Regions from separate parts of the Enterobacter chengduensis genome, predicted to be linked through region 1. Evidence: predicted binding sites of a transcription regulator. Region 1 holds the regulator's gene; each other region holds the start of a gene.
The links. Region 1 encodes CRP, which controls carbon source genes, mostly activating them, when cyclic AMP is high. Its sites were predicted from a motif close to ATGTGANNNNNNTCACAT; they were not measured.
Positions count from the first base shown of each region.

Region 2: the regulator CRP is predicted to act here: its motif matches at 7,332-7,349, upstream of ldtB (L,D-transpeptidase).
Region 3: the regulator CRP is predicted to act here: its motif matches at 7,528-7,545, upstream of FY206_RS01645 (YjcB family protein).

Region 1 is NZ_CP043318.1:4,654,860-4,664,869, reverse strand. It holds gene ppiA (peptidylprolyl isomerase A) at 1-364, shown strand, start outside; gene FY206_RS22675 (putative adenosine monophosphate-protein transferase Fic) at 469-1,053, shown strand; gene pabA (aminodeoxychorismate synthase component 2) at 1,084-1,647, shown strand; gene argD (bifunctional acetylornithine/succinyldiaminopimelate transaminase) at 1,734-2,954, shown strand; gene FY206_RS22660 (YccS/YhfK family putative transporter) at 2,951-5,038, opposite strand; gene crp (cAMP-activated global transcriptional regulator CRP) at 5,096-5,728, opposite strand; gene FY206_RS22650 (OsmC family protein) at 6,040-6,444, shown strand; gene FY206_RS22645 (phosphoribulokinase) at 6,511-7,380, opposite strand; gene FY206_RS22640 (YheU family protein) at 7,410-7,628, opposite strand; gene FY206_RS22635 (hydrolase) at 7,625-8,647, opposite strand; gene mdcA (malonate decarboxylase subunit alpha) at 8,876-10,010, shown strand, end outside.
Region 2 is NZ_CP043318.1:1,652,307-1,662,316, reverse strand. It holds gene FY206_RS08210 (DUF1479 domain-containing protein) at 1-499, shown strand, start outside; gene FY206_RS08205 (LacI family DNA-binding transcriptional regulator) at 496-1,569, opposite strand; gene FY206_RS08200 (MFS transporter) at 1,858-3,159, shown strand; gene FY206_RS08195 (glycoside hydrolase family 31 protein) at 3,177-5,540, shown strand; gene FY206_RS08190 (ABC-F family ATPase) at 5,631-7,226, opposite strand; gene ldtB (L,D-transpeptidase) at 7,449-8,369, shown strand; gene FY206_RS08180 (GntR family transcriptional regulator) at 8,411-9,127, opposite strand; gene FY206_RS08175 (PTS sugar transporter subunit IIC) at 9,143-10,010, opposite strand, start outside.
Region 3 is NZ_CP043318.1:345,696-355,705, reverse strand. It holds gene FY206_RS01680 (LysR family transcriptional regulator) at 1-27, shown strand, start outside; gene FY206_RS01675 (Na+/H+ antiporter) at 104-1,750, opposite strand; gene ghxP (guanine/hypoxanthine transporter GhxP) at 1,901-3,250, opposite strand; gene FY206_RS01665 (glutathione S-transferase family protein) at 3,546-4,217, opposite strand; gene soxR (redox-sensitive transcriptional activator SoxR) at 4,591-5,049, opposite strand; gene soxS (superoxide response transcriptional regulator SoxS) at 5,148-5,474, shown strand; gene FY206_RS01650 (EAL domain-containing protein) at 5,481-7,046, opposite strand; gene FY206_RS01645 (YjcB family protein) at 7,606-7,887, shown strand; gene ssb1 (single-stranded DNA-binding protein SSB1) at 7,950-8,480, opposite strand; gene uvrA (excinuclease ABC subunit UvrA) at 8,731-10,010, shown strand, end outside.

The DNA.
Region 1 (10,010 bases):
CCACCGCGTGATCCCGGGCTTTATGATTCAGGGCGGCGGCTTCAACGAGCAGATGCAGCAGAAACAGCCGAACCCACCTATTAAAAACGAAGCGGACAACGGCCTGCTGAACAAGCGCGGTACCATCTCCATGGCGCGTACGGCAGACAAAGACAGCGCGACCAGCCAGTTCTTCCTCAACGTCGCGGATAACGCCTTCCTCGACCACGGCCAGCGCGATTTTGGCTATGCCGTCTTCGGTAAAATCGTGAAGGGGATGGACGTGGCGGACAAGATTTCACAGGTACAAACGCACGACGTCGGGCCGTACCAGAATGTGCCGTCAAAACCTGTCGTCATCCTCTCTGCAAAAGTTCTGCCGTAACCTTCTTCGACACGGGCGATGCTCGCCCGTGTTGCGACCCTCCCTGCGAAAGCGCGTTTTGCTGCTTATACTTGTGGCAAACGGACTATTCAGGGAGGCGTTTAGTGAAAAAACTCACCGACAAGCAAAAATCCCGTCTCTGGGAGCAGCAGCGTAGCGTCAACTTTCAGGCCAGTTGTCTCCTTGAAAAAGGTCATGGTCCCTCAGAACCCCATATTGAAACGCTGGCGCTGGGGCCTTCCGCGCCCGGGTTGCCCCATCTGTGCCTTATTCACCGCCATCTCTACCGCAGAGAGATGAAGCAGGCCGGCGAATTCCGTACCGACGATATTTTTAAGGATGACATTCCCTTCTGCCACTTTGAGTACATCGAAAAGATGGGTAACGAGCTGATGGCGGTGCTGGAAAGCGAAAAGTATCTTGCGGGGCTTGAGCGCGCGACGTTTGTTGACAGAGCTAGCCACTACTACTGCGAAATCAATATGCTGCACCCGTTTGTGCGCGGTAACGGCATTGCCCAGCGCGTATTCTTTGAGCAGCTGGCCATCCACGCGGGTTACGCGCTGGACTGGCGCGATATCGATCCCGAGCAGTGGGTGGTGGCTAACCGCAGCGGCGCAACGGGGGATTTAACCGCGCTAAACGCTATCTTTGCCAAAGTAGTGAGCGAAGCGCGGGAATCTGAGTAGAATAGGGCGGCATTTTTTTCGGGAGCCGCCATGATTCTGCTGATTGATAACTACGATTCCTTCACCTGGAACCTTTACCAGTATTTTTGCGAACTGGGTGCAGAGGTGGTTGTTCGTCGCAACGACGAGATTGAGCTCGCCGATATCGAGACGCTGGCGCCGCAGAAAATCGTGATTTCACCCGGCCCCTGCACGCCGTCAGAATCGGGCGTGTCTCTGGAGGTTATCCGCCACTATGCCGGCAAGCTGCCCATTCTGGGCGTCTGCCTGGGCCATCAGGCCATCGCCCAGGCGTTTGGCGCCACCATCGTGCGTGCCGCAAAAGTGATGCACGGAAAAACCTCGCCGGTCACGCATACCGGCACCGGGGTGTTCACGGGGCTCAATAATCCGTTAACCGTGACGCGCTACCACTCCCTGGTCATTGACCCGCCGACGCTGCCCGCCTGCTTTGAGGTGACCGCCTGGAGCGATACCCAGGAGATCATGGGGATTCGCCACCGCGAGTGGGACCTCGAAGGCGTGCAGTTCCACCCGGAAAGCATCCTCAGCGAGCAGGGGCATGACCTGCTGGCTAATTTCCTCCATCGCTGAATATCTGTTGCCTTGCTGTGATTTTTTATTCATATTTTGTGATTATATTTTCACAAGCACTGTGACATAAAATGGATGGGCATGACATGGCAACTGAACAACCAGCAATTACCCGCGCAACATTCGATGAAGTGATCCTGCCGATTTATGCACCGGCTGAGTTTATCCCGGTTAAGGGGAAAGGCAGCCGCGTCTGGGATCAGCAGGGTAAAGAGTATGTGGATTTCGCGGGCGGCATTGCGGTCACGGCGCTGGGTCATTGTCATCCCGCGCTGGTTGAGGCGCTGAAAACCCAGGGCGAAACCCTGTGGCACACCAGCAACGTGTTCACCAACGAGCCGGCGCTGCGTCTGGGCCGCAAGATCATTGATGCGACCTTTGCCGAGCGCGTGCTGTTTATGAACTCCGGCACCGAAGCCAACGAAACCGCCTTTAAGCTGGCGCGCTACTACGCCACAACCCGCCACAGCCCGTACAAAACCAAAATCATCGCCTTCCACAACGCCTTCCACGGACGCTCCTTCTTTACCGTCTCCGTTGGCGGCCAGCCGAAGTATTCCGACGGCTTTGGCCCGAAACCGGCCGACATCGTTCACGTGCCGTTTAACGATCTGCACGCGGTGAAAGCGGTGATGGACGACCACACCTGCGCGGTAGTCGTTGAGCCGATCCAGGGTGAGGGCGGCGTGACGGCGGCCACCCCGGAATTCCTGCAGGGGCTGCGCGCGCTGTGCGATGAGCATCAGGCGCTGCTGGTCTTTGATGAGGTACAGTGTGGAATGGGGCGTACCGGGGAACTGTTTGCCTATATGCACTACGGCGTGACGCCGGATATTCTGACCAGCGCCAAAGCCCTCGGCGGCGGTTTCCCGGTGAGCGCGGTCCTGACGACCCAGGAGATCGCCTCCGCGTTCCACGTTGGCTCCCACGGCTCCACCTACGGCGGTAACCCGCTGGCGAGCGCCGTGGCGGGTGCCGCGTTCGACATTATCAACACCCCAGAGGTGCTGAACGGCGTTAGCGCGAAGCGCGAGCTGTTTGTGAAACACCTGCAGAAGATTGACGAGCAGTACGACGTGTTCAGCGAAATTCGTGGCATGGGTCTGCTGATCGGTGCCCAGCTGAAGCCGCAGTACAAGGGCCGCGCGCGCGACTTCCTGCACGCCGCCGCGCGCGAAGGGGTAATGGTGCTGAATGCGGGGCCGGACGTGATGCGCTTCGCGCCGTCGCTGGTGGTGGAAGATAAGGATATTGAAGACGGGCTCACCCGCTTTGCCGCGGCGGTCGGGAAGATCGTTAAAGGCTAATACTCGGTTCGTTTTAACCGTCGCGTTAACCAAATGCCGTGATGCGGGCGCTGACGCCATGCCACCGACGAAATGGTGTGCATGGTGTTCAGATGCCCCAGCACGCGCTGCAAATGCTGCTCCAGCGTGCTCATCGGCCCGTGGGTCAGCGTCTCAGGCGCTTCCAGAATGTTCGAATCCCCCGACTCACCCGGCGCGTCATACTCCAGACGCTGCTGACACCGCTGCAGGGCAATTTCACACGACTGCAAATAGCGCTGCGCCAGATCCGGCGTCAGCATCGTGTGCTCGCGCGCCAGCGTGGTCATGGCGTTAATGTGCTCGACGATAAACTGGCTGTGCGTGACCCAAAGCTTCATGTCTGCCAGATAGTGCGCGTTAAAGCCCGGCTCCTGCATCGCCTGGTTGAGGGAGTTAAACAGCGCGTTGTGCGCCTGATTAACTTTCATCCGCTGATACGCCAGCGGGGAGGGCTGCGGGTCGTCGCTCAGGATCAGACGAATGGCCTGCTGGTCAGCCTCCAGCGCGTCGTGGGCGTTCTGGCGCAGCAGCCCGCTTTGCCACTGAGGCCAGAGCCAGACCATACCGCCGAAGGCAATCAGACAGCCGATCAGGGTATCAATCAGGCGGGCAACGATAAACTGTTCGCCGTTGAGCGTGAGCAGCTGAAGGGTATACACCGCCGTCACCGTAAAGCCCACCATCGCCCAGCCGTAGTTTTTGCGGATAATCAGGTAGCTTACCAGGGTGACCGCCAGCATCCCCGCCAGGGTATAGCCTTCCGGCACGTGAAAGTGCAGCGTTACGCCCGCAATAATCAGCCCTGCCATGGTGCCGCCAGCCCGGTGCAGAATACGCACCCGCGTGGCGCCGTAGCCGTTCTGGGTGACAAACAGCACGGTCATTAAGATCCAGTAGGGTTTCGGCAGATGCAGCGCCATGCCCATCAGGCTGGCGATGCTCAGCATGACGCTAATCCGTGCGGCGTTACGCAGAGCGGACGACTTAAGGGACAGGTAGCTTTTGAGCGCGGGCAATAGCGGAAGCCGTTTCTGCTTATCCGCCATCAGGTCGCGGGGATACAGCGGGCGCTGGGTGCGCAGCACGCGGGCGATGCGGCTGAAGTGCCAGGCGGCAAACTGGCCGACCGGGTTATCCGGATGCTGACGGGCAATTTTCTCCAGCGCGCCGAGCTGTTTTTCCATGTTAAAGCGCGTGGGGTAGCGGTGATAGAGAATATCGTCCGCCAGCACCCGCAGGCGCGCGGAAACGGTCTGCGCGTTCCAGCGGATGACCGCTTCGGCGTGGCTGCGCTCGACCAGCTTTTGCACCTCCTGCGGATGGTGCAGGCTTACCGAGATATGCTCCTGCAGATCCAGCCCCACCTGGAAGGTGCGCAGCAGCCGTTTATATTCGTGGTTCTTGTTGGCGGCGAGCATATGCAGCTGCTGATAGCACTGGCTTATCAGATCCACCACCTTCTGCTGGCGCGCCAGCAGCGGCGGTAAGGATTTGTCCGGATCGGTATGCTGGGTCAGCAGGGTGTATTTGGCTTCGCAGTACTCCGCCAGTTGCACGTAGAGCAGGCTCAGCGATTCGCGCAGCGGCTGTTCCCGCCACAGCCAGAACCAGAACCAGTTAAATACCCCGTACCACAGCGTGCCGAGCGCGTAGATCAGCAGCGGCTCCCACACCGGCATATTCCCGGCGAGGCTCAGGGTGAAGATGGCCGCAATCAGCGACGCGGGAAGCAGGCGCGCGTGCAGCGAACTGATTTCTGCCGTGACGCCCAGCGTCATCGCCAGCACGGTCAGGATCAGCGGCAGCGGGATATCCCGGGCTAGCAGGAGCTGCACCGCAAGGCTACAGCCCGCAAACAGGCCGCCACCGATAATCAGGCGTTTGAAAAAGCGCTTATGCGGCGTGTCCAGACCGGCGATGTTGCAGCAGGCGGGCACGAGGGAAAACAGCAGGCCCTGCTGAAGATGTCCAAGGATCAGGCCTATGGCCACAGGAAGACACAACACCAGCGTTTGCCGCAGTGCGTAGTTAACTTCCGGGTGATAGATCAGCCTGCGCCACATGGGGAGTAGAGACAAAAACGGCGTGACACCTTGCGATGGCACGCCGCTTAAGCGGAATTAACGCGTTCCGTAGACCACGATGGTTTTACCGTGGGCGGAGATCAGGTTCTGATCTTCGAGCATTTTCAGAATACGACCCACTGTTTCACGGGAGCAACCGACGATCTGACCAATTTCCTGACGGGTAATTTTAATTTGCATGCCGTCCGGGTGGGTCATGGCGTCTGGCTGTTTCGCCAGGTTCAACAGGGTTTGTGCGATACGACCCGTCACGTCCAGGAAGGCGAGGTTACCCACTTTCTCTGAGGTGACCTGCAGACGGCGCGCCATCTGGGAAGAAAGACGCATCAGGATGTCCGGGTTGACCTGGATCAGCTGACGGAACTTCTTGTAAGAAATTTCAGCCACTTCACATGCTGTCTTTGCACGAACCCAGGCGCTACGTTCCTGGCCCTCTTCAAACAGGCCCAGTTCACCGATGAAATCGCCCTGGTTCAGATAAGAAAGGATCATCTCTTTCCCTTCTTCATCTTTGATCAGCACTGCCACCGAGCCTTTAACGATGTAATACAACGTTTCCGCTTTTTCACCCTGGTGAATCAGCGTGCTCTTTGATGGGTACTTATGAATGTGGCAATGAGACAAGAACCATTCGAGAGTCGGGTCTGTTTGCGGTTTGCCAAGCACCATGCGCTGTTATCCTCTGTTATAAGCTGTCACCAGAGTCATCAGATGCATCCGGACTCTGGGGTTGCAATCGAATTCTTACCCATACCCTGGGAAGTCGGCTACCGTAACGTTTCGCAGCCAGTAAAGTTTGATGTCCTCTGCATACATGTGTAACGTCAATGTATTACTGTAGCATCCAGAGTGTTTTAGCATAGCTTTCGCCGCGTGTCTCCTGGTGTCTCGCTTCAGCATGATGCAGGTCGCCTTCCATTGCGAGAAATGTAACGCACGCGTAATCTGTCACCAAAAATGCAACGTTGGAGTTTAAGAATATGCAAGCGCGCGTGAAATGGGTTGAAGGTTTAACGTTCCTGGGCGAGTCCGCGTCGGGGCACCAGATTTTGATGGACGGTAACTCCGGCGATAAAGCGCCAAGCCCGATGGAAATGGTGCTGATGGCGGCAGGGGGATGCAGCGCGATTGACGTGGTGTCGATTCTGCAAAAAGGCCGTCATGACGTAACGGATTGTGAGGTCAAACTCACGTCAGAACGTCGCGAAGAGGCGCCACGCCTGTTCACCCACATTAACCTGCACTTTGTGGTGACCGGTAAAGCACTGAAGGACGCGGCGGTTTCCCGTGCGGTTGACCTGTCTGCGGAGAAGTACTGCTCTGTGGCGTTAATGCTGGAGAAAGCGGTAAACATCACCCATTCGTATGAGGTGATCGAGGCTTAATTATTGGGGCATCGTGCGTGTTGATGCCCTCACCCTAACCCTCTCCCACAGGGAGAGGGAACATGCTCACGCGATCTGCTTCCCTTCCATCAACCGCTCCACCAGCGGCGTCATGATGAGCTCCATCGCCAGCCCCATTTTTCCGCCCGGCACCACCAACGTATTCATGTGAGAAATAAATGAGCCCTGCAGCATCGCCAGCAGCCAGGGGTAATCAATGCCTTCGAGATTGCGGAAGTGGATCACCACAAAGCTCTCGTCCAGCGAGGGGATGCTTTTGGCGGCAAACGGGTTGGAGGTGTCCACCGTCGGCACGCGCTGGAAGTTGATGTGGGTGCGGGAGAACTGCGGCGTAAGGTAGTTGATGTAATCTTCCATGGAGCGCACCACCGAGTCCATCACCGCCTCTCGCGAATGGCCGCGCTCGCTCATGTCGCGCGTCAGCTTCTGGATCCACTCCAGGTTCACGATAGGCACCACGCCAACCAGCAGGTCCACGTGGCGCGCCACGTCGTGCTGAGGGGTGACCACGCCGCCGTGCAACCCTTCATAAAACAGCACGTCGGTGGGTTCCGGCAGCGGCTGCCAGGGAGTAAAGGTGCCCGGTACCTGATTCCAGGGAACGGCTTCATCATAGGTATGCAGATACTTGCGTGACTGCCCTTTGCCGCTCTGACCGTACTCGATGAAGGTTTGTTCCAGCAGGCCGAAGTCATTGGCTTCCGGGCCGAAGTAGCTGATGTGTTTACCCAGATCGCGCGCCTTCCGGATGGCCATGTCCATCTCCGGACGCGTGTAGCGGTGAAAGCTGTCGCCTTCGACCTCCGCCGCACGGAGATTCAGCTGGGCGAAAATCTTGCGAAAGGCGAGGCTGGTGGTGGTGGTTCCCGCACCGCTCGACCCCGTAACGGCAATAACCGGATGTCTGGCAGACATAGCAACTCCCTGACTGAAAAAGTGGAAGATCAGCCGTGAAACGCGTTGCGGGGCATGATATTCACCGTCTCATGCAGTTCTGACCACACCAGCACCACGTCGCCGCTTTTCAGCTGGCGCTTAACATCGTTGACCTTTTGCTCAAGCGAGCGTTCCTGTTCACCATAATCGGTGCCTTCGCGTAATACAAAGCTTTCAATCAGATTATCGAGCGTTTCGGGAGCCAGATCCTGCCAGGGAATAATCATTTTGCACCATCCAGATAAGGAGTTAGCCAGTCAGGAATACGCGTCTCAAGCCACATTTTCGGGCGGCGCAGCGTCCCGCCGATAAACCCGACGTGGCCGCCGTGCTCGGTCAGCTGATACTGAACGTTGTCGGGCAGGAATTCCTGAGCGGGGATCGAGTGATGATCCATAAACGGGTCGTCTTTGGCGTGAATGATCAGCGTCGGCTGGGCGATCTTGCTGAGCAGCGGCATGGCGCTGCACTGGCGATAATAATCAATCGCATCGGCGAAGCCGTGGATTTTCGCGGTGATCAGATCGTCGAACTCGCGAATGCGGCGCACCTTTTTCAGCTGGCGCAGGCTGACCGGCAGGGTATCCGGGTAGGCCTTCAGCTTACGCGCCGCGTTGGCCTTCAGCAGGTTGAGCAGGTAGCGCTGATAGACGCGGGAAAACCCTTTTTCCATATGGTAGCTGCACTGCTCCAGCATAAACGGCGCGGAGACAATAACGGCGGCATCCAGCGGGACGCTTTCGCCCTCTTTGGCCAGCAGACAGGCCAGCATATTGCCGCCCAGCGAATAGCCCACGGCCGCCGTTGGCACCGTGCCGTAATTTTCCCGCAGCCAGTGCAAAAACCAGGTTCCGTCTTCGGTTTCACCCGAGTGATAGATACGCTTCTGACGATTTGGCTCGCCGCTGCAGCCGCGAAAATGCATCACCACGCCGAGCCAGCCGCGCGCTTTTGCCGCTTCAACTAAGCCGTGCGCATACGGGCTGTGCAGGCTGCCTTCCAGACCGTGAAAGACCACCAGCCGCGGCTTGTGGCGCGCCTGCTCCGGTGATTCGCTCCAGGCGAGATCCAGAAAATCACCGTCCGGCAGGTCAAGCCGCTGCCAGTGCGGCGTGAACTGAACCTTGCGGCGGATCAGCCGCGGCAGCATGGTCTGCAAATGGCAGTTGGCCACGCCGCGCATGGGCACGAACTCGGTGCTGTCTTCGGCTGCAATGTCGAAGCCTGATGGAATGATTTGGGTCATAAGGGCGATGCTGATTCTTGTCAGATATTAACGATACTTTCCGAATTGTACCCCGTTTAGCCTGGTTTTCCGAAACATGAACTGATCCCGATCACAAATCTTTACCTTGATTATTACTCTCAGGCTAATGATTCCGCTCTACGCTTAATTGATGCCTTTCTCACCAGAGCGCACACTTTACTCAACGTTAAGCAAATCAAAATGATTAGCTGAATCAGGAGGTTAATAATGTTATCTGGGCAAACACCCACCCGGCAATGGAACACGCGACGCAGCGAAAAAGCGCGTCGCCTGGCGTCCGTACCGGTGCAGGGCAAGGTACTGCCAACCGGCGATCTCGTCGCCATGCTGGAAAAACTGATCGCGCCTGGCGACAAGGTCGTTCTGGAAGGTAACAACCAGAAGCAGGCGGATTTCCTTTCCCGTTCGCTGGCCGAAGTGAACCCGCAAGTTGTCCACGACCTGCATATGATCATGCCAAGCGTCGGGCGCAGCGAGCATCTGGATATCTTCGAGAAAGGCATCGCCCGCAAGCTGGACTTCTCCTTCTCCGGCACCCAGAGCCTGCGAATCTCCCAGCTGCTGGAAGATGGTCAGCTCGAAATCGGCGCCATTCACACCTACATCGAACTTTACTCACGCCTCTACGTCGACCTCTCGCCCAACGTGGCGCTGATTGCCGGCTTTAAGGCAGACCGCAAGGGCAACCTCTACACCGGGGCGAGCACCGAAGATACCCCGGCGCTGGTGGAAGCCGCCGCCTTCCACGACGGCATCGTCATCGCGCAGGTGAACGAGCTGGTAGACGACGAGTGCGATCTGCCGCGCGTGGATATTCCGGGCTCCTGGATTGACTATGTTGTCGTTGCCGACAGGCCGTTCTTTATCGAACCGCTGTTTACCCGCGACCCGCGCCTGATTAAACAGGAGCACATCCTGATGGCGATGATGGCGATCAAAGGCATCTACGCGGAACATCAGGTGCAGTCCCTGAACCACGGGATCGGCTTTAATACCGCGGCGATTGAGCTGCTGCTGCCGACCTACGGCGAACAGCTTGGCCTCAAGGGCAAAATCTGTAAGCACTGGACGCTGAACCCGCATCCGACGCTGATCCCCGCCATCGAAAGCGGGTGGGTCGATAGCGTGCACTGCTTCGGCGGCGAGCTGGGGATGGAAGAGTACATCCGCGCCCGTCCTGACGTGTTCTTTACCGGTGCCGACGGCTCGATGCGCTCCAACCGCGCGTTCTGCCAGCTGGCCGGTCAGTACGCGGTCGATATGTTTATTGGCTCAACCCTGCAGGTTGATGGTTACGCCAACTCCTCAACGGTGACCCGCGGCCGTCTCTCCGGCTTCGGCG
Region 2 (10,010 bases), 2.1 Mb from region 1:
GGTGTTCCGCACCTTCCAGGGCTGGACGGCGCTGTCGGACATGATCCCCGGCCAGGGTCTGCTGCACGTGGTGCCGATCCCTGAAGCGATGGCCTACATCCTGCTGCGCCCACTGCTGGACGACGTGCCGGAAGACGAGCTCTGCGGCGTGGCGCCGGGCCGCGTGCTGCCGATTTCGGAAAAATGGCACCCGCTGCTCATCGAGGCGCTGACCAGCATTCCGGCGCTCGAGGCGGGCGATTCCGTGTGGTGGCACTGCGATGTGATCCACTCCGTCGCGCCGGTGGACAATCAGCTGGGCTGGGGCAACGTGATGTACATTCCCGCCGCGCCGATGTGCGAGAAAAACCTCGCCTACGCGAAAAAGGTCAAGGAAGCGCTGGAAACCGGCGCGTCGCCGGGAGACTTCCCGCGTGAGGATTATGAAAAAACCTGGCAGGACCGCTTTACCGTGAACGATCTCAATATCCACGGCAAGCGCGCGCTGGGCATGGCCTAACTGTCGTACAGCCCTTCCCGCTCCACGGCGGTGCGTCGTTTCCCCTGACGTATCCGCCGTACCGATTCCCGCACGGTCAGCGTACCATTAAGCAGTAACGTTCCCACCGGCGCGTCCGGGCGCATCAGCCGCTGCTGGAGCATGTATACCGCTTCCGTTCCCAGCTCGTCGCGGGGAACATGCACCGCCGTTAAGGGCACATCCTGAATTGCCGCCAGGTTAAACCCGTCGATGCTCATCACCGACACGTCCTGCGGCACGCGCAGTCCGTGGTTTTGTAAGGCGCTGATGGTGCCCGCCGCCATAAAATCGCCGCCGACCAGGAACGCGGTCGGCAAATCCCTGCCCTGCACTTCGCTAAGCCAGCCGCTGACCGCCTGTTCCGTTTCGCGCGCGCTGAAGCTCGGTACCACCAGCAGATCGCGTTTATCGCTGAACGACAGATTATGGGCGCGCCACGCGTCGCGGATCCCCGCCAGGCGCAGCTCCATGGTGTAACGCCGCAGGCACAGCACGTTCATCACCTCGCGGTGCCCCATCTCAAACAGGTATTCCGCCGCCCGCTCGCCAATGGCGCGGTGATCCGGCGCGACGGCAGGCAGGCGCATGTGCCGGTCGCGGCAGTTAATCAGCATGCAGGGTTTACCCACGTCCACCGCCAGATCGTGGATATGCGGATCGTCAATGCCAAGAAGGATTGCCGCCTGGGTGTCCGACTCGTTCATGCGCGCCAGAAACAGCTGCGCGTCGCTGTCGTTCTCCTCCAGCGCGCAGTAGCGCAGGCGCACGTCGTGGGACGCCAGGCCCTTACTCACGCTCTGGATCACGCGGTAGTAAAAGATGTCGGACCGCTCGTCAAACGCCCGCTGCGGGGCAAAAACCACCAGGCTATTAAGCAGCAGGCGCCCTGCCGCCATACCCTCCATCACCCCCAGCTCCCGCGCGCACGCCAGCACCTTTGCGCGCGCTTTTTCACTGGTGTTCGCTTTGCCCGCCAGCACGCGGGAAACGGTACTGATAGAGAGCTGCGTACGGGCCGCGATTTCGGTGATTTTTAGCCTTTTGTCCATTTTGTGATCTGGCTCCATTTGCGAAATGAAAAAATTTTCATAGCGTATCTGTCAGGTAATAACGGGCATAACGGCCATCATGCCAGAGGGTTTACGCCCGTTATGAGAAACTTTGCACAAAATCCACTATTGCCCGCTCATTTTCTCCCTTAAGGTGAACTTGTCACACAACTTCCATACTAGTTGTATACCAACTTAGGTTTTTTAAACGGATAGAAATCAAAGGCATAAAAATCCGTGTGACACCTGAACCTCCGTCCCCTTACCGTCCGTCTTGTGGAGAGTAAAATGAGTCAGGACATCAATAACACCGTAGCGACAAGCAAAACCCGTCGCGTCATCAAGAACCTGCGCTGGTACGTACTGGTGCTGTTCCTGCTTGGCGTCACCGTTAACTACATCACCCGAAACTCGCTCGGGATCCTCGCCCCGGAACTGAAAGAGAGCCTCGGGATCACCACCGAGCAGTACTCCTGGATTGTCGGCGCATTCCAGATCGCCTACACCATTTTCCAGCCCCTGTGCGGCTGGCTGATTGACGTCATCGGCCTGAAGATTGGCTTTATGGTCTGCGCCGGGATCTGGGCGCTGATGTGTATCTTCCACGCGGGGGCCGGAAGCTGGCTGCACCTCGCTATTCTGCGCTTCTTTATGGGGGCGTCCGAAGCCGCCGCGACCCCGGCGAACGCCAAAACCATCGGCGAATGGTTCCCGAAATCCGAGCGTCCCGTTGCCGCCGGCTGGGCGGGCGTGGGCTTCTCCATCGGCGCGATGCTGGCCCCGCCTATCATCTACTTCGCGCATGCGTCGTTCGGCTGGCAGGGCGCGTTTATGTTTACCGGCGTGCTGGCGCTGGTGTGGGTGATCCTCTGGTGGGCGTTCTACCATAACCCGGAGCAGCACCCGAACCTGAGCAAGGACGAGCTGGCGTTTATCAAGCAGGACAACGAACCCCCTGCGGTGAAGCTGCCCTTCCTGACCGCGCTGAAAACCGTCTCGAAAAACAAACGTTTCTACGGCATCGCCATCCCGGCTTTTATGGCGGAACCGGCCTGGGCGGTGCTGAGCTTCTGGGTGCCGCTGTACCTTGCCAAAGAGCACGGTATGGACCTCAAGCAGATTGCGATGTTTGCCTGGCTGCCGTTCCTCGCCGCCGACCTCGGGAGCGTGGCGAGCGGCTACCTGACGCGTCTGTACACCCGTCTGTTCGGCTGCTCGCGCGTTAACTCGGTCGTTGCCAGCTCCGTGACGGGCGCATTCCTGATGATCTCGCTGGCCATCGTGGCCATTACCCGCGACCCGTATATCACCATCGTGCTGATCTCCATCGGCGGCTTCGGGCACCAGATCATCTCCTGCATGCTGAGCGCCCTGGTCGTGGAGTCGTTTGATAAGGGCCAGATGGCGACCGTCAACGGCATGCGCGGCTCGGCGGCGTGGATCGCCAGCTTCCTGTTCTCGCTGTTAATCGGCGTGACCGCCGACAAAATCGGCTTTAACCCGCTCTTTATTGCCATGGGCTTCTTTGACCTGATTGGCGCCGTCTTCCTGGTAGCATTTATTGCTGAACGTCGCGCCAAGCGCGCCTGATAGTGGATGTATTGCATATGAAAACCCTGAAAAACTGGACCCTTGAAACGCAGTCGGCAAACCATCTGGAACTGCTGGTGGATAACCAGCACCGCCTGTGCCTGTATGTGCTGGAAGAGAACCTGTTCCGCGTGCTGATCAAACGCAAAGGTGAGCTGGCGCTGGACCGCACCTGGAGCATCGCGCCGGAAAAAGACGTGCCGTGGGAAGGCCGCCGTCGTGACGATATAAGCGGTTTCTCCTGCCCGGCCTGGACCCTGACGCAACAGGATGAGACGCTCACCGTGGCAACCGAACAGCTGCGCGTGACGGTCCACCAGCCGCTGTGGCTGGAGTGGCACTACCGCAATGAGGCGGGCGACTGGCAGCCGCTGGTCAACGACCGCCCCACCAGCGCCTACCTGCTGAACGCCCACGGCGACGGCGCGGCGCACTACCTCAGCCGCCGCAAGGACGAGCGTTTCTATGGCCTTGGTGAAAAGGCGGGCGATCTGCAGCGCAACGGCAAGCGCTATGAGATGCGTAACCTCGACGCGATGGGCTACAACGCGGCCAGCACCGACCCGCTCTACAAGCACATCCCGTTCACTATCGCCCGCCGCGATGACGTCAGCTACGGCCTGTTCTACGACAACCTGAGCAGCTGCTGGCTGGATCTGGGCAACGAGATCGACAACTACCACACCGCCTACCGCCGCTGGCAGGCGGAAGCGGGCGATATCGACTATTACCTCTTTACCGGCAAGCGCGTGCTGGACGTCACCAAATCCTTCGTGCGCCTGACCGGGAAAACGCTGTTCGGACCGAAGTGGAGCCTGGGCTACAGCGGCTCGACCATGCACTACACCGACGCGCCGGACGCGCAAAACCAGCTGATGAACTTCATCCGCCTGTGCCAAGAGCACGCCATTCCGTGCGACTCGTTCCAGCTCTCCTCCGGCTATACCTCCATCAACGGCAAGCGCTACGTCTTCAACTGGAACTACGACAAGGTGCCGCAGCCGAAGGTGATGAGCCAGGCGTTCCACGACGCGGGATTGAAGCTGGCGGCAAACATCAAGCCGTGCCTGCTGCAGGACCATCCGCGCTATAACGAAGTGGCGGAGAGCGGCCTGTTCATTCGCGATTCAGAAACCGATGCACCGGAGCGTTCCAGCTTCTGGGATGACGAAGGCTCGCACCTCGACTTTACCAACCCGCAGACGGTGCGGTGGTGGCAGGAAGGCGTGACCACGCAGCTGCTGGAGATGGGCATCGACTCGACCTGGAACGACAACAACGAATACGAAGTGTGGGACGGGGAAGCGCGCTGCTTCGGCTTCGGCAGGGAGATCGCCATCAAGCACATTCGCCCGGTGATGCCGCTGCTGATGATGCGCGCCTCGCTGGAAGCGCAGCAGCGCTTTGCGCCGGAGAAACGTCCGTATCTTATCTCCCGCTCCGGCTGTGCCGGGATGCAGCGCTACGTCCAGACCTGGAGCGGCGATAACCGCACCAGCTGGGATACCCTGCGCTATAACATCCGTATGGGGCTGGGCATGAGCCTCTCCGGGCTGTTCAACGTCGGCCACGACGTCGGCGGTTTCTCCGGCGACAAGCCGGACGCCGAGCTGTTCGTGCGCTGGGTGCAGAACGGCGTGATGCACCCGCGCTTTACCATTCACTCGTGGAACGATGACCACACGGTGAACGAGCCGTGGATGTACCCGGGCGTCACGCCAGCCATTCGCGGCGCGATTGAGCTGCGCTACCGTCTGCTGCCCTATCTCTACACCCTGCTCTGGCAGGCGCACGCCGACGACGAACCGATGCTGCGCCCGACCTTCCTCGACCACGAGCATGATGCGCAGACGTTTGAGGAGTGCGATGACTTCCTGCTGGGCCGCGACCTGCTGGTGGCCAGCGTCGTCGAAGCCGGGCAGCGCGAGCGCCGCGTCTGGCTGCCGGATAACGACACCGGCTGGTATGATTTTTACACCCACGAATGGTATGCGGGCGGGCAGTCGATCGTCCTCAACGCGCCGCTGGAAAAGCTGCCGCTGCTGGTGCGCGCCGGTGCCGGTCTGCCGATGAGCGAACGCATTACGCATGTGAGTGCCGAAAAAGATACTACCCGTGAGCTGAAGCTGTTCCCGGTGAAGGGCGTCGGGACAACCTCAGGCATCCTGTTTGAAGACGACGGCGAAAGCTGGGGCTACCAGACCGGCAACGCGCTGTGGGTGGAATGGGAAATGATGTGCGATGGCGCGACCATCAACCTGAAGGTTAACGCGCGCGGAGACTATCGTCCGGCGTGGAAGGCGCTGAAGGTGTCGCTGCCTGTAGGGGAAAAACGTACGCTGCTGGTAAACGGGGTTGAAGGGGGCGAGTGGGTGATCTAGTGCGGCCTGATGCCCTCACCCTAACCCTCTCCCACAGGGAGAGGGAATGGAACGTAGGCCGGGTAAGGCGAAGCCGCCACCCGGCTTTTTTTAGTTTTCGATACCTTTACTGCGCAGGTAATCTTCATAGTTACCGGTGAAGTCCACCACGCGCTCTGGCGTAATTTCAATCACGCGGGTCGCCAGCGAGCTGACGAACTCACGGTCGTGAGAGACGAAGATCAGGGTGCCCTGATACATCTCCAGCGCCATGTTCAGCGATTCGATCGATTCCATATCCAGGTGGTTAGTCGGTTCGTCCATCACCAGGATGTTGGGTTTTTCCATCATCAGCTTGCCGAACAGCATGCGGCCTTTTTCACCACCGGAGAGCACTTTTGCCGGCTTTTTGATGTCGTCCTGGCTGAACAGCAGACGGCCCAGAATGCTGCGCACCGCCTGCTCGTCGTCGCCTTCCTGCTTCCACTGGCTCATCCAGTCGAAGACGGTCAGGTCGTTTTCAAACTCGTACTCATGGTCCTGCGCGTAATAGCCAATCTGCGCGTTTTCGGACCACTTCACGGTGCCGTTGTCCGGCTGCAGTTCGCCGACCAGGGTTTTCAGCATAGTAGATTTACCCACGCCGTTGGCGCCCAGAATGGCAATCTTCTCGCCCACTTCCAGCAGCAGGTTGAAGTTTTTAAACAGCGGGCCTTCATCGAAGCCTTTGGTAAGGGCTTCCACTTCCAGCGCGTTACGAAACAGCTTCTTGTCCTGCTCGAAGCGGATGAACGGGTTCTGACGGCTGGAGGCTTTAACCTCTTCCAGCTTGATTTTGTCAATCTGACGTGCACGCGAGGTCGCCTGACGCGACTTAGAGGCGTTGGCGCTGAAGCGGCTAACGAAGGACTGCAGGTCCGCAATCTGCGCTTTCTTCTTGGCGTTATCCGCCAGCAGACGCTCGCGCGCCTGGGTGGCCGCCGTCATGTATTCGTCGTAGTTACCCGGATAGACGCGCAGCTCGCCGTAGTCCAGATCCGCCATGTGCGTACAGACCATGTTCAGGAAGTGACGGTCGTGCGAGATGATGATCATGGTGCTGTCGCGGTCGTTCAGCGTCTGCTCCAGCCAGCGGATGGTGTCGATGTCCAGGTTGTTCGTCGGTTCGTCGAGCAGCAGGATGTCCGGGTTAGAGAACAGCGCCTGTGCCAGCAGCACGCGCAGCTTCCAGCCTGGCGCAACTTCGCTCATCGGGCCGTAATGCTGTTCCACAGGAATGCCCACGCCCAGCAGCAGCTCGCCCGCACGCGCTTCCGCCGAGTAGCCGTCCATCTCGCCGTACTGCGTTTCCAGATCGGCCACCTTGTAGCCGTCTTCTTCGCTCATTTCGGCCAGGGCGTAGATGCGATCGCGCTCCTGCTTCACTTCCCACAGCTCCGCGTGCCCCATGATCACGGTGTCCAGCACGGTGAACTCTTCGAAGGCGAACTGATCCTGACGCAGCTTACCGATGCGCTCGTTAGGGTCGAGCGATACGTTGCCGAGCGTCGGCTCCAGGTCACCGCCGAGGATCTTCATAAAGGTGGATTTTCCGCTACCGTTGGCACCAATCAGGCCGTAACGGTTGCCGCCGCCAAATTTGACGGAAATGTTTTCGAACAGCGGCTTACTGCCAAACTGCATAGTGACGTTGCTGGTAACTAACACGGGGAGATTCCTGCGAAAAGTGTGATAAACACGGCATTATGCCACAATTCCGAATTGAGATCCCGTGTTGCGGCAATCCACTAAACTTTAACAAAATCGAAAAAAATGTGATTTCGTACACATCTGAATTCCCAGTGAGCGGGAATGCACATATAATGCGCTCCCATCACAGATTCAGACTTATCAACTCATCGCCAGAATGGCTTAGATACCTCGCACAACATGAACATGAAATTAACAACGCTTTTTGCGGCGGCGTTAGCCGTAGTAGGTTTTTGTAAGACCGCGTCTGCGGTGACGTATCCCCTGCCAACAGACGGTAGCCGTCTGGTGGGTCAAAACCAGGTGGTGACGGTTCCTGAAGGTAACTCTCAGCCGCTGGAGTACTTCGCGGCGCAGTACCAGCTGGGCCTGTCTAACATGCTGGAAGCGAACCCGGGCGTTGACCCGTATCTGCCAAAAGCGGGTACCGTGCTGAATATCCCTCAGCAGCTGATCCTGCCGGATACCGTTCACGAAGGTATCGTAATTAACAGCGCCGAAATGCGTCTGTATTACTACCCGAAAGGCACCAACACCGTGATCGTGCTGCCAATCGGTATCGGCCAGCTGGGTAAAGACACCCCAATGAACTGGACCACCAAAGTTGAGCGTAAGAAAGCGGGCCCAACCTGGACGCCGACCGCCAAAATGCACGCGGAATACATCGCTGCGGGCGAACCGCTGCCGGCCGTTGTGCCAGCGGGCCCGGATAACCCGATGGGCCTGTACGCGCTGTACATTGGTCGTCTGTACGCTATTCACGGCACCAACGCCAACTTCGGTATCGGCCTGCGCGTGAGCCACGGCTGCGTGCGTCTGCGTAACGACGACATCAAGTTCCTGTTCGAAAACGTACCGGTCGGTACGCGCGTGCAGTTCATCAACGAACCGGTGAAAGCGACCTCTGAGCCAGACGGCAGCCGCTACATCGAAGTGCACAACCCGCTGTCCACCAGCGAAGACCAGATCAACAACAACGAAGTTGTTCCTGTGACGCTGAACAGCGCGGTGCAGGCGGTGACCTCTCAGCCAGACGTGGAAACGACCATTGTTGACCAGGCCGTGCAGAACCGCTCCGGTATGCCGGTGCGCTTGAACTAATCACGCGCATTAAAAAAGCGGGCGTCGATGCCCGCTTTTTTTTACCCGTTATTCACGATCACGATCCCGCCGTGGTCGTATCGATAGTGGCAGTGGGCATACTCCAGCGGCGTACCGTCCTCGAGATAAATCACCTGCTCCACTTCCAGTACGGGATCGGTTTCCTCACAGACCAGATGTTCCCTGTCCAGCGCATTAGGCTTGAGCGCCCTCACCACCCGGTACGATCCCATAATTTTCAGCCCCAGCGTCTCCTGCACGTACTGGAACACAGATCCTTCAAGATGAGTTTTCGTCAGGCCCGGCACCAGATTCATCGGCATCACGGTGGAATCCAGCGACATCGGTTCGCCGTTCAGCAAGCGCAGTCGAATGAAGTCATAGACAGGCGCATCGGCGTTTACCATCAGCGAAGCCTGCTCCTTTTCGTTCGGGAAGCGCAGCTCGAAATGCACCACCCGACTCGTGACCGTGCCCAGATGTTCCCATGTTTTGGTGGCGCCAAAATAGTCGCTGCCGGAGAGATCCCACTGGGAAAGCTGAAGGAAGTTTTTGCGGATGAACGTGCCCTGCCCCTGGCGGGTATAGACCAGCCCTTCGACGATCAGCTGGCGCATCGCCTGCTGGATGGTCATCCGGCTGGTGCTGAACTCCGCCGCCAGCGCAAACTGGTCCGGCAGCGGTTCGTTGGCGGCGTACTGCTGGCTGATAATGCGTTTCTTGATTTCCCGCGCTATGGTGATGTACTTCGCCGCCATCGTCCTTCCTTTCTGTTAGTTTTCTATCCCGCTGTTTTTCAAGGCCACTCGCTCGGCAATTTTGAGGAAAGGCAGGTAGAAGAATACACCAAATACGATGATTGCCAACTGCACCACCACCGCCCGCCAGTCCCCTGCCGTGGCCAGCCAGGCGCTGAGAATCGGCGGCGTGGTCCACGGGATCATCACCACGCAGCGCGACATTAACCCCAGCGTGGTGCAGAGCCAGGCGAAGTAGATGCCTATAGCGGGCAGCAGCACGAACGGGATCATCAGCGGCAGGTTAAACACGATCGGCAGGCCAAAAATCACCGGCTCGTTGATGTTGAATAATCCGGGCGCCAGCGACAGGCGCGCCACCTGCTTCGCCGATTTTTGCCGGGAGAAGATAAAGATGGCGATCAGCAGCGAGATCGTGCTGCCCGTTCCGCCCACCATGCCAAAGGTCGGCACGAAGATGTTGTTGATGATGTGCGGGATGGGCTGGCCGTTGGCGAAGGCCAGCATGTTCTCGTTGGTGTTGATCAGCAGGAACGGCTCCAGCACCACGCTGTTGACCACCGACTGGTGAATCCCGAGCGTGAACAGGAAGTTACCGAAGCTGTAGATGAAAATCGTCCCCGGCAGGCTGGTGTTGATCAGCCGCAGCGGCTGCTGGATAAAGGTGGTAATGAGATGGATCAGATCCGTGTGCAGCACGTTTGCCAGTATCGCCGCCAGCACCGCGAACAGGGAGAGCGTGAGGATGGTCGGGATCAGCGCGGTGAAGGATTTGCTCACCGCCGGGGGCACGTTTTCCCCAAGCGAAATGTGCAGCGCCTTCAGGCGCGAGATGGCGATAAAGACCTCCGTTGAGAGCAGCCCGATCAGCACCCCGGCGAAT
Region 3 (10,010 bases), 800 kb from region 1:
AAGGGGTTTTGGGTGCCCTCACCCTAACCCTCTCCCACAGGGAGAGGGAACCGATCGAGCACGTAGGCCGGGTAAGGCGAAGCCGCCACCCGGCAAAACAGCGCTACTGATTCTCTATCAACAGCGCTTCCAGCAGGTCCAGATCGTGCAGCAGCTTTTGCAGCGTTTCGTTGCTGATCTGGCGCGTGGCGCGCAGGTGGTAAAGTTCGGCACGCTCTGAGCGCAGCGCCGCCAGGCGGAACCGGCGCTCCAGGTTCTCTTCCTGCAGCGAGCTTTCCACATCGTTACGCCCGTCCGCGCGGCGGCGAAGGTTACCAATCACCCGGGAACTCACTTCCGTCAGCAGCTGGTTGTCGATGTTCTCTTCCGCATCCGCGGCCAGACGTTCCTCCATTTTCTGGATCGCGACAATCGCCACTTCGGCGGTGGCCGCCCGGGCAATCCGCTCCTCTTTATGCTGCTGGGTCGAATCACCGGCATCAATATGCTGAAGTAAAATTGGCAGCATAATCACCCCAACAAACAGGGAGAACAGAATCACGCCCGCCGCCAGGAAGACCAGCTCGTAGCGCGCCGGGAAGACGTCGCCCGTCGGCAGCAGCAGCGGAATGGAGAGCACACCGGCAAGGGTGATCGCCCCGCGAACGCCCGCAAAGGAGGCGATCAGCAGCTCACGCGTTGTCCACGAGCCGAACTCCATCGGCTTTTTCTTCAGGAAGCGCACGCTGAAGTTTTTCATCGTCCACAGCCAGCCAAAACGCACCAGCATCAGCGCCAGGTAGATCAGCACGACGTCGGTAAACAGCATCCAGACTTCCACATTCGGGTCGGCTTCGGCCGCCACCAGCGAGGATTCCATAATGCCCGGCAGCTGAAGGCCCAGCAGCAGGAATACCATGCCGTTAAAGACAAACTCCAGCATTGCCCAGGTGCTGTTGGCGCGCAGGCGCATGGCCAGCGGCGCGCGGCGCATTACGCCGGAACGGGTGATGGTCATCCCTGCAGCCACTGCCGCCAGAATGCCCGACACGCCGATATGTTCAGCAATCAGGTAGGAGGCGAACGGCAGCAGGAACAGCAGTACGATCTGGGTAGCAGGCTCATCGCCGCCCCAGCGGCTGAGGAAGCGCAGCGAGCGGCCGTACAGCCAGCTCACCACGAAGCCCGCTAGAATACCGCCAATCGCCACCTTGAAGAACTCCAGGGTGGCACCGCCGACGGTAAAGACCATCGTGCCCATCGCAACGGCCACGGCAAACTTCAGGGCAACCAGGCCGGAGGCGTCGTTCATCAGCGCCTCACCCTGTAAAATCCCCATGATTTTCTTCGGAATGCGGCCTTCACCCACAATGCCGGACAGCGCCACGGCATCGGTTGGCGACAGCACGGCGGCCAGCGCAAAAGCCGGTATTAAAGGAATACCCGGTACCGTCCAGTAGATCAGAAAACCGATCCCGACGACGGTGACCACCACCAGCGCCAGCGCCAGGCCGAAGATCTCTCGCCCGTGCTCAAGGAATTCGCGCGTGGGCGTTTTCCAGCCATCGGCAAACAGCAGCGGCGGAATAAACAGCACGAGGAACAGTTCGGGGTCAAATTCCACGTGCAGGCCAAACGTCGGCCACGCCAGCAGCGCGCCGATGGCAATTTGCATTAATGGCAGGGGGACCTGAAAGGGCAGTACGCGTGTAACCACCCCGGATAGCGAGACCACAAGGGTCATGATGAGTATTGTGAAGAAGATTTCCATGCGTTCCCTGTTTGCTGTGTTGCTTATGTACTCCGGAAGGCGTCGTGCCTTTTATTCTATCTTCCCCAGAGTAACGCAAAAGGCAACAGGATGAGTCCTGAAAATAAAAACGGGCGGCCTGAGCCACCCGTTTTCGCATCAAAGGACAACTTAGATTGCCCAGCCGCCCGCGTAGAACGCCACCAGCGCAACGGCAATAACAACGGTGCCCACGTTCAGCTTGCGCCATTCACCGGAGACCAGACGACCAATCACCAGCGACGCGAAGCCGATCATAATGCCGGTCACGATGTTACAGGTCAGCACGATGAAGACCGCGGTAATCAGGCCAGACATCGCGTCCACGAAATCCGCAAAGTCGATTTTCGCCACGTTGCTCAGCATCAGCAGGCCAACGTACATCAGCGCTGGCGCGGTCGCATACGCCGGAACCAGATAGGAGAGCGGAGAGAGGAACAGGATCAGCATGAACAGCACGCCCACGGTGATCGCCGTCAGGCCGGTTTTGCCGCCTGCCGCCGTACCCGCTGCGGATTCGATATACACCGCCGCAGGCGCCGCGCCCACCAGGCCAGAGAAGACGCTGCTCAGGGAGTCGGTGGTCAGCGCTTTGCCGCCGTCAATAATCTGACCGTCTTTATCCAGCAGGTTCGCCTGACCGGCCACCGCACGAATGGTACCGGTCGCGTCAAACACGGCGGTCATCACCAGCGCCAGCACGCTCGGCAGGATGACCGGGTTCAGCGCGCCAACGATATCCAGGCTGCCAATCAGGGAGTTGCCTTTGTCATCGCTCAGCGACGGCATGGCGAAAATGCCGGAGAAGTGGACGTTAGGATCGAAAATCAGGCCGATAATGGAAACGCCGATAATGGTCAGCAGAATACCGCCCGGGACCTTCAGTTTTTCCAGACCGATAATCACCGCCAGACCGATCAGCGACATGATCACCGGGAAGCTGGCGAAATGACCGAGGGCGACCGGCAGACCGTCCAGCGGATTCTTGATGACCAGACCAACGCCGTTGGCGGCGATAAGCAACAGGAACAGGCCGATACCGATACCGGTACCGTGCGCCACGCCCTGCGGCAGGTTGCGCAAAATCCAGCTGCGGATGCCCGTCGCTGAAATCACGGTAAACAACACACCCATCAGGAACACGGCACCCAGCGCAACCGGTACGCTGATGTGCTGGCCCAGCACCAGGCTGAACGCGGTGAACGCGGTCAGAGAGATGGCGCAACCAATTGCCAGCGGCAGGTTCGCCCATAGGCCCATCACGATGGACCCCACGCCAGCCACGAGGCAGGTCGCCACAAACACAGCCGCTGGCGGGAAGCCCGCTTTGCCCAGCATGCCCGGCACAACGATGACGGAATAAACCATCGCCAGAAACGTTGTCAAACCGGCAACGATTTCCTGGCGCACGGTGCTGCCGCGAGCCGAAATTTTAAACATGGCGTCAAGTGAACCGCCGGTACGCGCAGATGGCGTAGACATAGAAAACATCCCCTGAGAGTTTTTTAGAAAGTCCGTAAGCGAGGTGGAGACGCCACTGCCAGCTGAACGTCAAATCCTTGTGTTGCGTTTGTGACGAAAGGGCGTCACAAAAAAAGCAAACGTTTAGCTCCGCGCTTACAAACGGGTGGTCAAATTAAGGCAAACGATTATCTAGCCTAATCCCCGCCCTTTTCAACTGAACTTTATCGTTTTTCGCTAAAATTCCCTTATGACGCTGAAGAAATAAACAGAGGATGCGCAAACGTTATCGTCTATGCGCAATTTGTTTACATTTTCAGTCCTCACCGGGAATAGATAACGGCCCCCCTTTCTCCAGGGTTCTTTGCCAGCCGGGGCAAGTCTCGACCTTTGTCTTCCATGCCTGGGTATGCGGCAGGTTGTGGATACCGCCGCGCGCCAGCAGGGCAAAGATCGGGAAGCTCATCTGAATGTCGGCCATGCTGAGCGAATCCCCGGCAAACCAGCTGTTTTTAGCAAGATGCGACTCAATAAAGCGCGCATGGGTTTCCAGCTGACGGTTGAGATACGCTTTTTGCACGCCCTGCCCCAGCGCTTTGCCCAGGGTTCTGAGGCCAAACGGCACCGGCGGCTTGCCGAGGCTGTTGAAAACCAGCTTCATTAACAGCAGCGGCATCAGCGAGCCTTCGGCGTAATGCAGCCAGAAGCGGTACTGCACCTTATGCGCCGGATCCAGAGGCTTAAGGCGTGACTCGGCGTCGTACGTTTCCTGCAGGTACTCCAGAATGGCGCCCGACTCCGCAAGGATCAGTCCGTTATCTTCGATGACCGGTGATTTGCCCAACGGATGCACCTTTTTGAGCGCCTCCGGTGCCAGCATGTTCTTTTCGCGCTGGTAGTGAACGATCTCATAAGGCAGGTTGAGTTCTTCAAGCGCCCAGATCGCGCGGTGCGAGCGCGACTGGTTAAGGTGGTGTACCGTGAGCATGGCTTTCTCCTGTTATTCATACTTTTTAACTATAGAAAATTGAACAACACCGCGAAAAAAATTCGGCTAAAAACCGGTCAGCGCCGCTGGCGAAAAAACGGGCCTTGCATAGACTTAAAGTGTCAGCACAATCCGGAACCTCCCCAACCAGCTCGACACTGAGGGGTGCTGATGTCGGGGGAAACCCTCCCGTGAACCAGCGGGATAGAGAGAAAGACAAAGACCGGGAAAAACTAAAGCGCCCTTTGTGGCGCTTTAGTTCTTTCTTATGCTTTTGCTTTTTGTCGGGTGGCGCTTCGCTTATCCGGCCTACGTTCTCGGTTTGTAGGTCGGGTAAGGCGCAGCCGCCACCCGACAAACAGACCGCACCGTCTCAATCCTCTTCCAGCAGCCGCGCCCCCGTCCCCTGCTCGCCCAGCCTGTCGCCGGGGTTACGCAGCGGGCAATCGCTACGCGACAGGCAGCCGCAGCCAATGCAGCCATCCAGCTCGTCACGCAGGGCGACCAGCGTATGGATACGCCTGTCCAGCTCTTCACGCCACTGGGACGACAGCTCTTTCCACTCCTTCGGGCTCAGCGTGTGGCCTTCCGGCAGCACGCCAAATGCCTCGCCGATCGTAGCCAGGGGAATTCCGATTCGTTGCGCAATTTTAATAATCGCCACGTAGCGCAGCACGTCGCGGGTATAGCGACGCTGGTTGCCGCCGTTACGGATGCTTTTAATTAACCCTTTGCTTTCATAGAAGTGGAGCGCCGATACCGCCACGCCGCTTCGCTTTGCCACTTCGCCGGGGGTTAACAGCGCTTTAATGCGCGGCAATCTCTTTTCCATAAAACCTCTTTACCTCAAGTTAACTTGAGGAATTATACTCCCCCGCAGAGAAAACGACGAATTAACCGAGATAGTTGTATCTACAGAGGGGCAACCTTATGTCGCATCAGCAGATTATTCAGACGCTTATTGAATGGATTGATGACCATATCGACCAACCGTTGAACATTGATGTGGTCGCGAAAAAGTCGGGCTATTCGAAATGGTATTTACAGAGAATGTTCCGTACGGTCATGCATCAGACGCTGGGTGAGTACATTCGTCAGCGCAGGCTGCTGCTGGCGGCGCAGGCGCTACGCTCAACGCAGCGGCCGATTTTTGATATCGCGATGGATCTGGGCTATGTGTCGCAACAAACCTTTTCCCGCGTGTTTCGCCGCGAGTTTGACCGCACGCCGAGCGACTATCGCCATCAGCTGAATTAATCACCCTCAGTGCAAAGGCTGCTGCTGCCAGGTCATAAATTCCTGGGGCGGCATCGCTTTCGCGAAGTGCCATCCCTGACAAAACTGAACGCCGCGCTTCAACAGCCAGCTCACCTGCTCTGCCGTCTCGACCCCTTCCGCAATGGTTTTCAGCCGCAGGCTTTGCGCCATCTCGATAATATGCTCGGCGATCAGGTGGCTGGTACTGTTGGTCGTTAAGGTATCGATAAACGATTTATCGATTTTCAAAATATCCACGTTCAGCGAGTAGAGGTTGTGCAGGTTCGAGTAACCGGTTCCGAAATCATCGATGGCGACTTCATACCCCGCCTGCCGGAAGGCCTGAATCACCGGCGTGGTTTTAGGCACATCGATAAAACCGCGTTCCGTCACTTCGATTTTGATTTGCTGCGCGCGGACGGCGTAGTGGCGGGCCTTGTCGGAAATCATGGCGATCAGCCGCGAGGAGTGGAAATCCGTCGCCGACAGGTTAATCGAAATATAGAGATGCGGATGCTCGGCCAGGAAATGGCCCAGATCGTTGAATACCTCTTCAACGACATAGTCCGTAATCCGCTCGCTCATCCCCTCATTTTCCGCCAGCGGAATAAACTCCGCCGGGCTCATCACCTGTCCGTTAAAACCCGGCCAGCGTAACAATGCCTCTGCCCCCACGCACTGGTTATTCTTAATATCAATAATCGGCTGATAATGCAGGCAAAGCTGGCGTTTGTTCAGCGCCCGGTGCAGCAGACGCCCCGGCGAATTAAGCTCGCGGTGGGTGCGAGACCAGACCAGCAAAATAATAATGCTGCAAATCATCCCCAGCGGCAGCGTCAGCGTCGCCTGATGATAGAGCGTTTCATAAAAACGTTTATTTGACGTCGACACGATAGCGGCAATAGGCCGTTTTGGCGATTTCACGACGGTATAGAAACGGTTATCTTTTTGAAATACCGATTCCTTATCCCGAATCATCGAATTTAATAAAGAAACATTGGCTTTCTGGCTGACGGAAAAGAAAGCGTTAGTTACCGTGTCATACACCCCCCATGAAAGAGAATGATCCGCAGACATGACTTCACTGTATGAAAGCGGATTGACGACCACCACATAATTTCCACGCTGCATATATGTCATTTTATAGCCAGTATAAAATGGGGTATCGCGATAATAATAGATAGCGACATCAGGTTTACGCGTGTAATTAGCGGCGGGAATGGCGTAGGGGCGATCCGGTGTAAAAACGGTCGAACAAAGAAAATGCTCGCCTTCAGCGTAAATTAAATCGGCGACAAACAGGCGGCCACGAACAACGTTCAGCATATATTGACGGTGTCCCGGCGTACAAAGCTCACCCTGATATTTTTCAGCCTCGTCCCGCGCCAGGTCAACCTGTTGAATAACAAGCTCAGTTTTGTCTAAAGCCAGTTCAGCAAATGTGCGTAGCTGGGCGCTTGTTTCCGACACGGCACGCAGCTGGGCAAACCATAGCGCAAGCATCACCGGCAGCATAACTACCATGATGATCCCTACCACCCTGAGCATTTTGCGCCGCGCGCTACGATTCATTTCCCGCCCTATATCCCTGCATGTTGTACGCCTGTAGTAATGAAGGCCGGATGCTTTGTTAAACAGGTGATTACGTTGCATGAATCATGCGAAGTTAGCAACTGACTTTTAGTATTAAAATTCTTAAATTTCGTTATGACGATAATATTTTCCCGTAAGTTAAACTGTGAGTATTCGTTCCGTTTCAATTAAGGGAAATAATTATCCAACCCACCAGGGCTGGCGCGAAGATAACACAACAGACCATTGTTGATTTATAAATAATCAGTCTTTACCGCAATATTCTCAGGTTCGGCTGCGAATAATACCCTTCTAATAAAAACCGAATTTGAGTTATCGCCACTTGCCCGATGGGCGTTTACGGCACGTTGTCGATCCGTCACCTCACGCGTTGAAGGCAGGGTCCGCCTGCGCAATCTTCTTTCCTGAGGAATAAAATCCTCTTTTTTGATTGCTCAGACACTGGCGAATAAATCAACAAATGTGATATAGTTCACACATAATCTGTAACGAGAAACACCGTTTCATTCAGGTCGTCTGTTTTGTAGAGGATGGATTTATGGCAGCCATTACTACCAGCATGGTTCTCCTGCGCTGGCCTTTGTTGAGTGCGGTACTGATGTTTTTAGCCAGCACGCTGAACATTCAGTTTCGTAAATCTGACTATGCCGGTCTTGCGGTGATCAGCACCCTGCTGGGTCTGGGGGCTGCCTGCTGGTTTGCAACGGGTCTGCTTGGGATCACCCTGGTGGATATCGCTGCCGTCTGGGAAAATATTAAAGTGGTGATGGTTGAGGCGATGAGCCACACGCCACCAGACTGGCCGATGGTGATTACCTGATCCCTGATGGAATAAAAAAACCCAGACGAGAGTCTGGGTTTTTTGTTTCAAGCACGCGGAAATCAGAACGGAATGTCGTCGTCGAAATCCATTGGCGGTTCGTTAGACGGTGCCGGAGCAGACTGCTGCTGCGGACGAGACTGCGCGCCGCCGCTGAACTGGTTGCCGCCCTGCGGCTGCTGAGGCTGACCCCAACCGCCCTGCTGCTGGTTCTGACCACCACCTGCCGGTGCGCCACCGCCCTGACGGCCGCCCAGCATCTGCATGGTGCCGCCCACGTTCACCACCACTTCAGTGGTGTACTTCTCAGCGCCGGACTGATCGGTCCATTTGCGGGTACGCAGCTGGCCTTCGATATAGACCTGAGAACCTTTACGCAGATACTCACCGGCCACTTCGGCCAGCTTGCCAAACAGCACAACGCGGTGCCATTCGGTCTGCTCTTTCATCTCACCGGTCGCTTTATCACGCCAGGATTCGGAAGTAGCCAGCGTAATGTTGGCAACTGCGCCACCACTCGGCATGTAGCGTACTTCCGGGTCCTGGCCCAGATTACCGACGAGAATCACCTTGTTTACGCCTCTGCTGGCCATGTTCGTGTCTCCTGAATACGTTTCTTAATAGTGTAAACGCGCGAGTGTACCATTTCCATGCTGCACTTTGATAGTTGCGTAGCACGTTCCAGAGTTCTCCCGCAACTCGACATTGTTACACAGCGAATCAGAAAATGCATTCCAATACTGTATATTCAAACAGGTCAAATTGTGTCATAATTAGCCGTTTCTGACAGCCGTTTGTCCTTCAAACAAACCAGGCAATCCGTGTTCCAACCGGGAAAGGTGAATGGATAAGATCGAAGTTCGGGGCGCCCGCACCCACAATCTCAAGAATATCAACCTCATAATCCCTCGCGACAAGCTCATTGTCGTGACCGGGCTTTCGGGGTCTGGCAAATCCTCACTGGCTTTCGACACCTTGTATGCCGAAGGACAGCGTCGTTACGTTGAGTCGCTCTCTGCGTACGCGCGTCAGTTCCTGTCGCTGATGGAAAAACCGGATGTCGACCATATCGAAGGGTTGTCGCCTGCTATTTCTATTGAGCAGAAGTCCACCTCGCATAACCCGCGTTCAACGGTCGGTACCATTACCGAAATCCATGACTACCTGCGTCTGCTGTATGCACGCGTTGGCGAACCGCGCTGCCCGGACCACGACGTCCCGCTGGCGGCACAGACCGTGAGCCAGATGGTGGATAACGTGCTGTCGCAGCCGGAAGGCAAACGCCTGATGCTGCTGGCGCCGATCATTAAAGAGCGTAAGGGCGAACACACCAAAACGCTGGAAAACCTGGCAAGCCAGGGCTATATCCGCGCCCGTATCGACGGCGAAGTGTGCGACCTGTCGGATCCGCCCAAGCTGGAACTGCAGAAGAAGCACACCATTGAAGTCGTGATTGACCGCTTCAAGGTGCGCGACGATCTCGCCACGCGCCTGGCGGAATCGTTCGAAACGGCGCTGGAACTCTCCGGCGGCACGGCCGTGGTCTCCGACATGGACGACCCGAAAGCGGAAGAGCTGCTCTTCTCCGCCAACTTTGCCTGCCCGATTTGCGGCTACAGCATGCGCGAGCTGGAACCGCGCCTGTTCTCCTTTAACAACCCGGCGGGCGCGTGCCCGACGTGTGACGGCCTGGGCGTGCAGCAGTATTTCGACCCGGACCGTGTGATCCAGAACCCGGAGCTGTCGCTGGCGGGCGGGGCCATTCGCGGCTGGGACAAGCGTAACTTCTATTACTTCCAGATGCTTAAGTCGCTGGCAGAGCACTACAAGTTCGACGTTGAAGCGCCGTGGGCGAGCCTGAGTGCGAACGTGCACAAAGTGATCCTGTTCGGTTCCGGTAAAGAGAACATCGAGTTCAAATACATGAACGATCGCGGCGATACCTCCGTGCGTCGCCACCCGTTCGAAGGGGTGCTGCACAACATGGAGCGCCGCTACAAAGAGACCGAGTCCAGCGCGGTGCGCGAGGAGCTGGCGAAGTTCATCAGCAACCGCTCCTGCGCCACCTGCGAGGGCACGCGCCTGCGTCGCGAAGCGCGCCACGTGTTTGTGGAAAACACGGC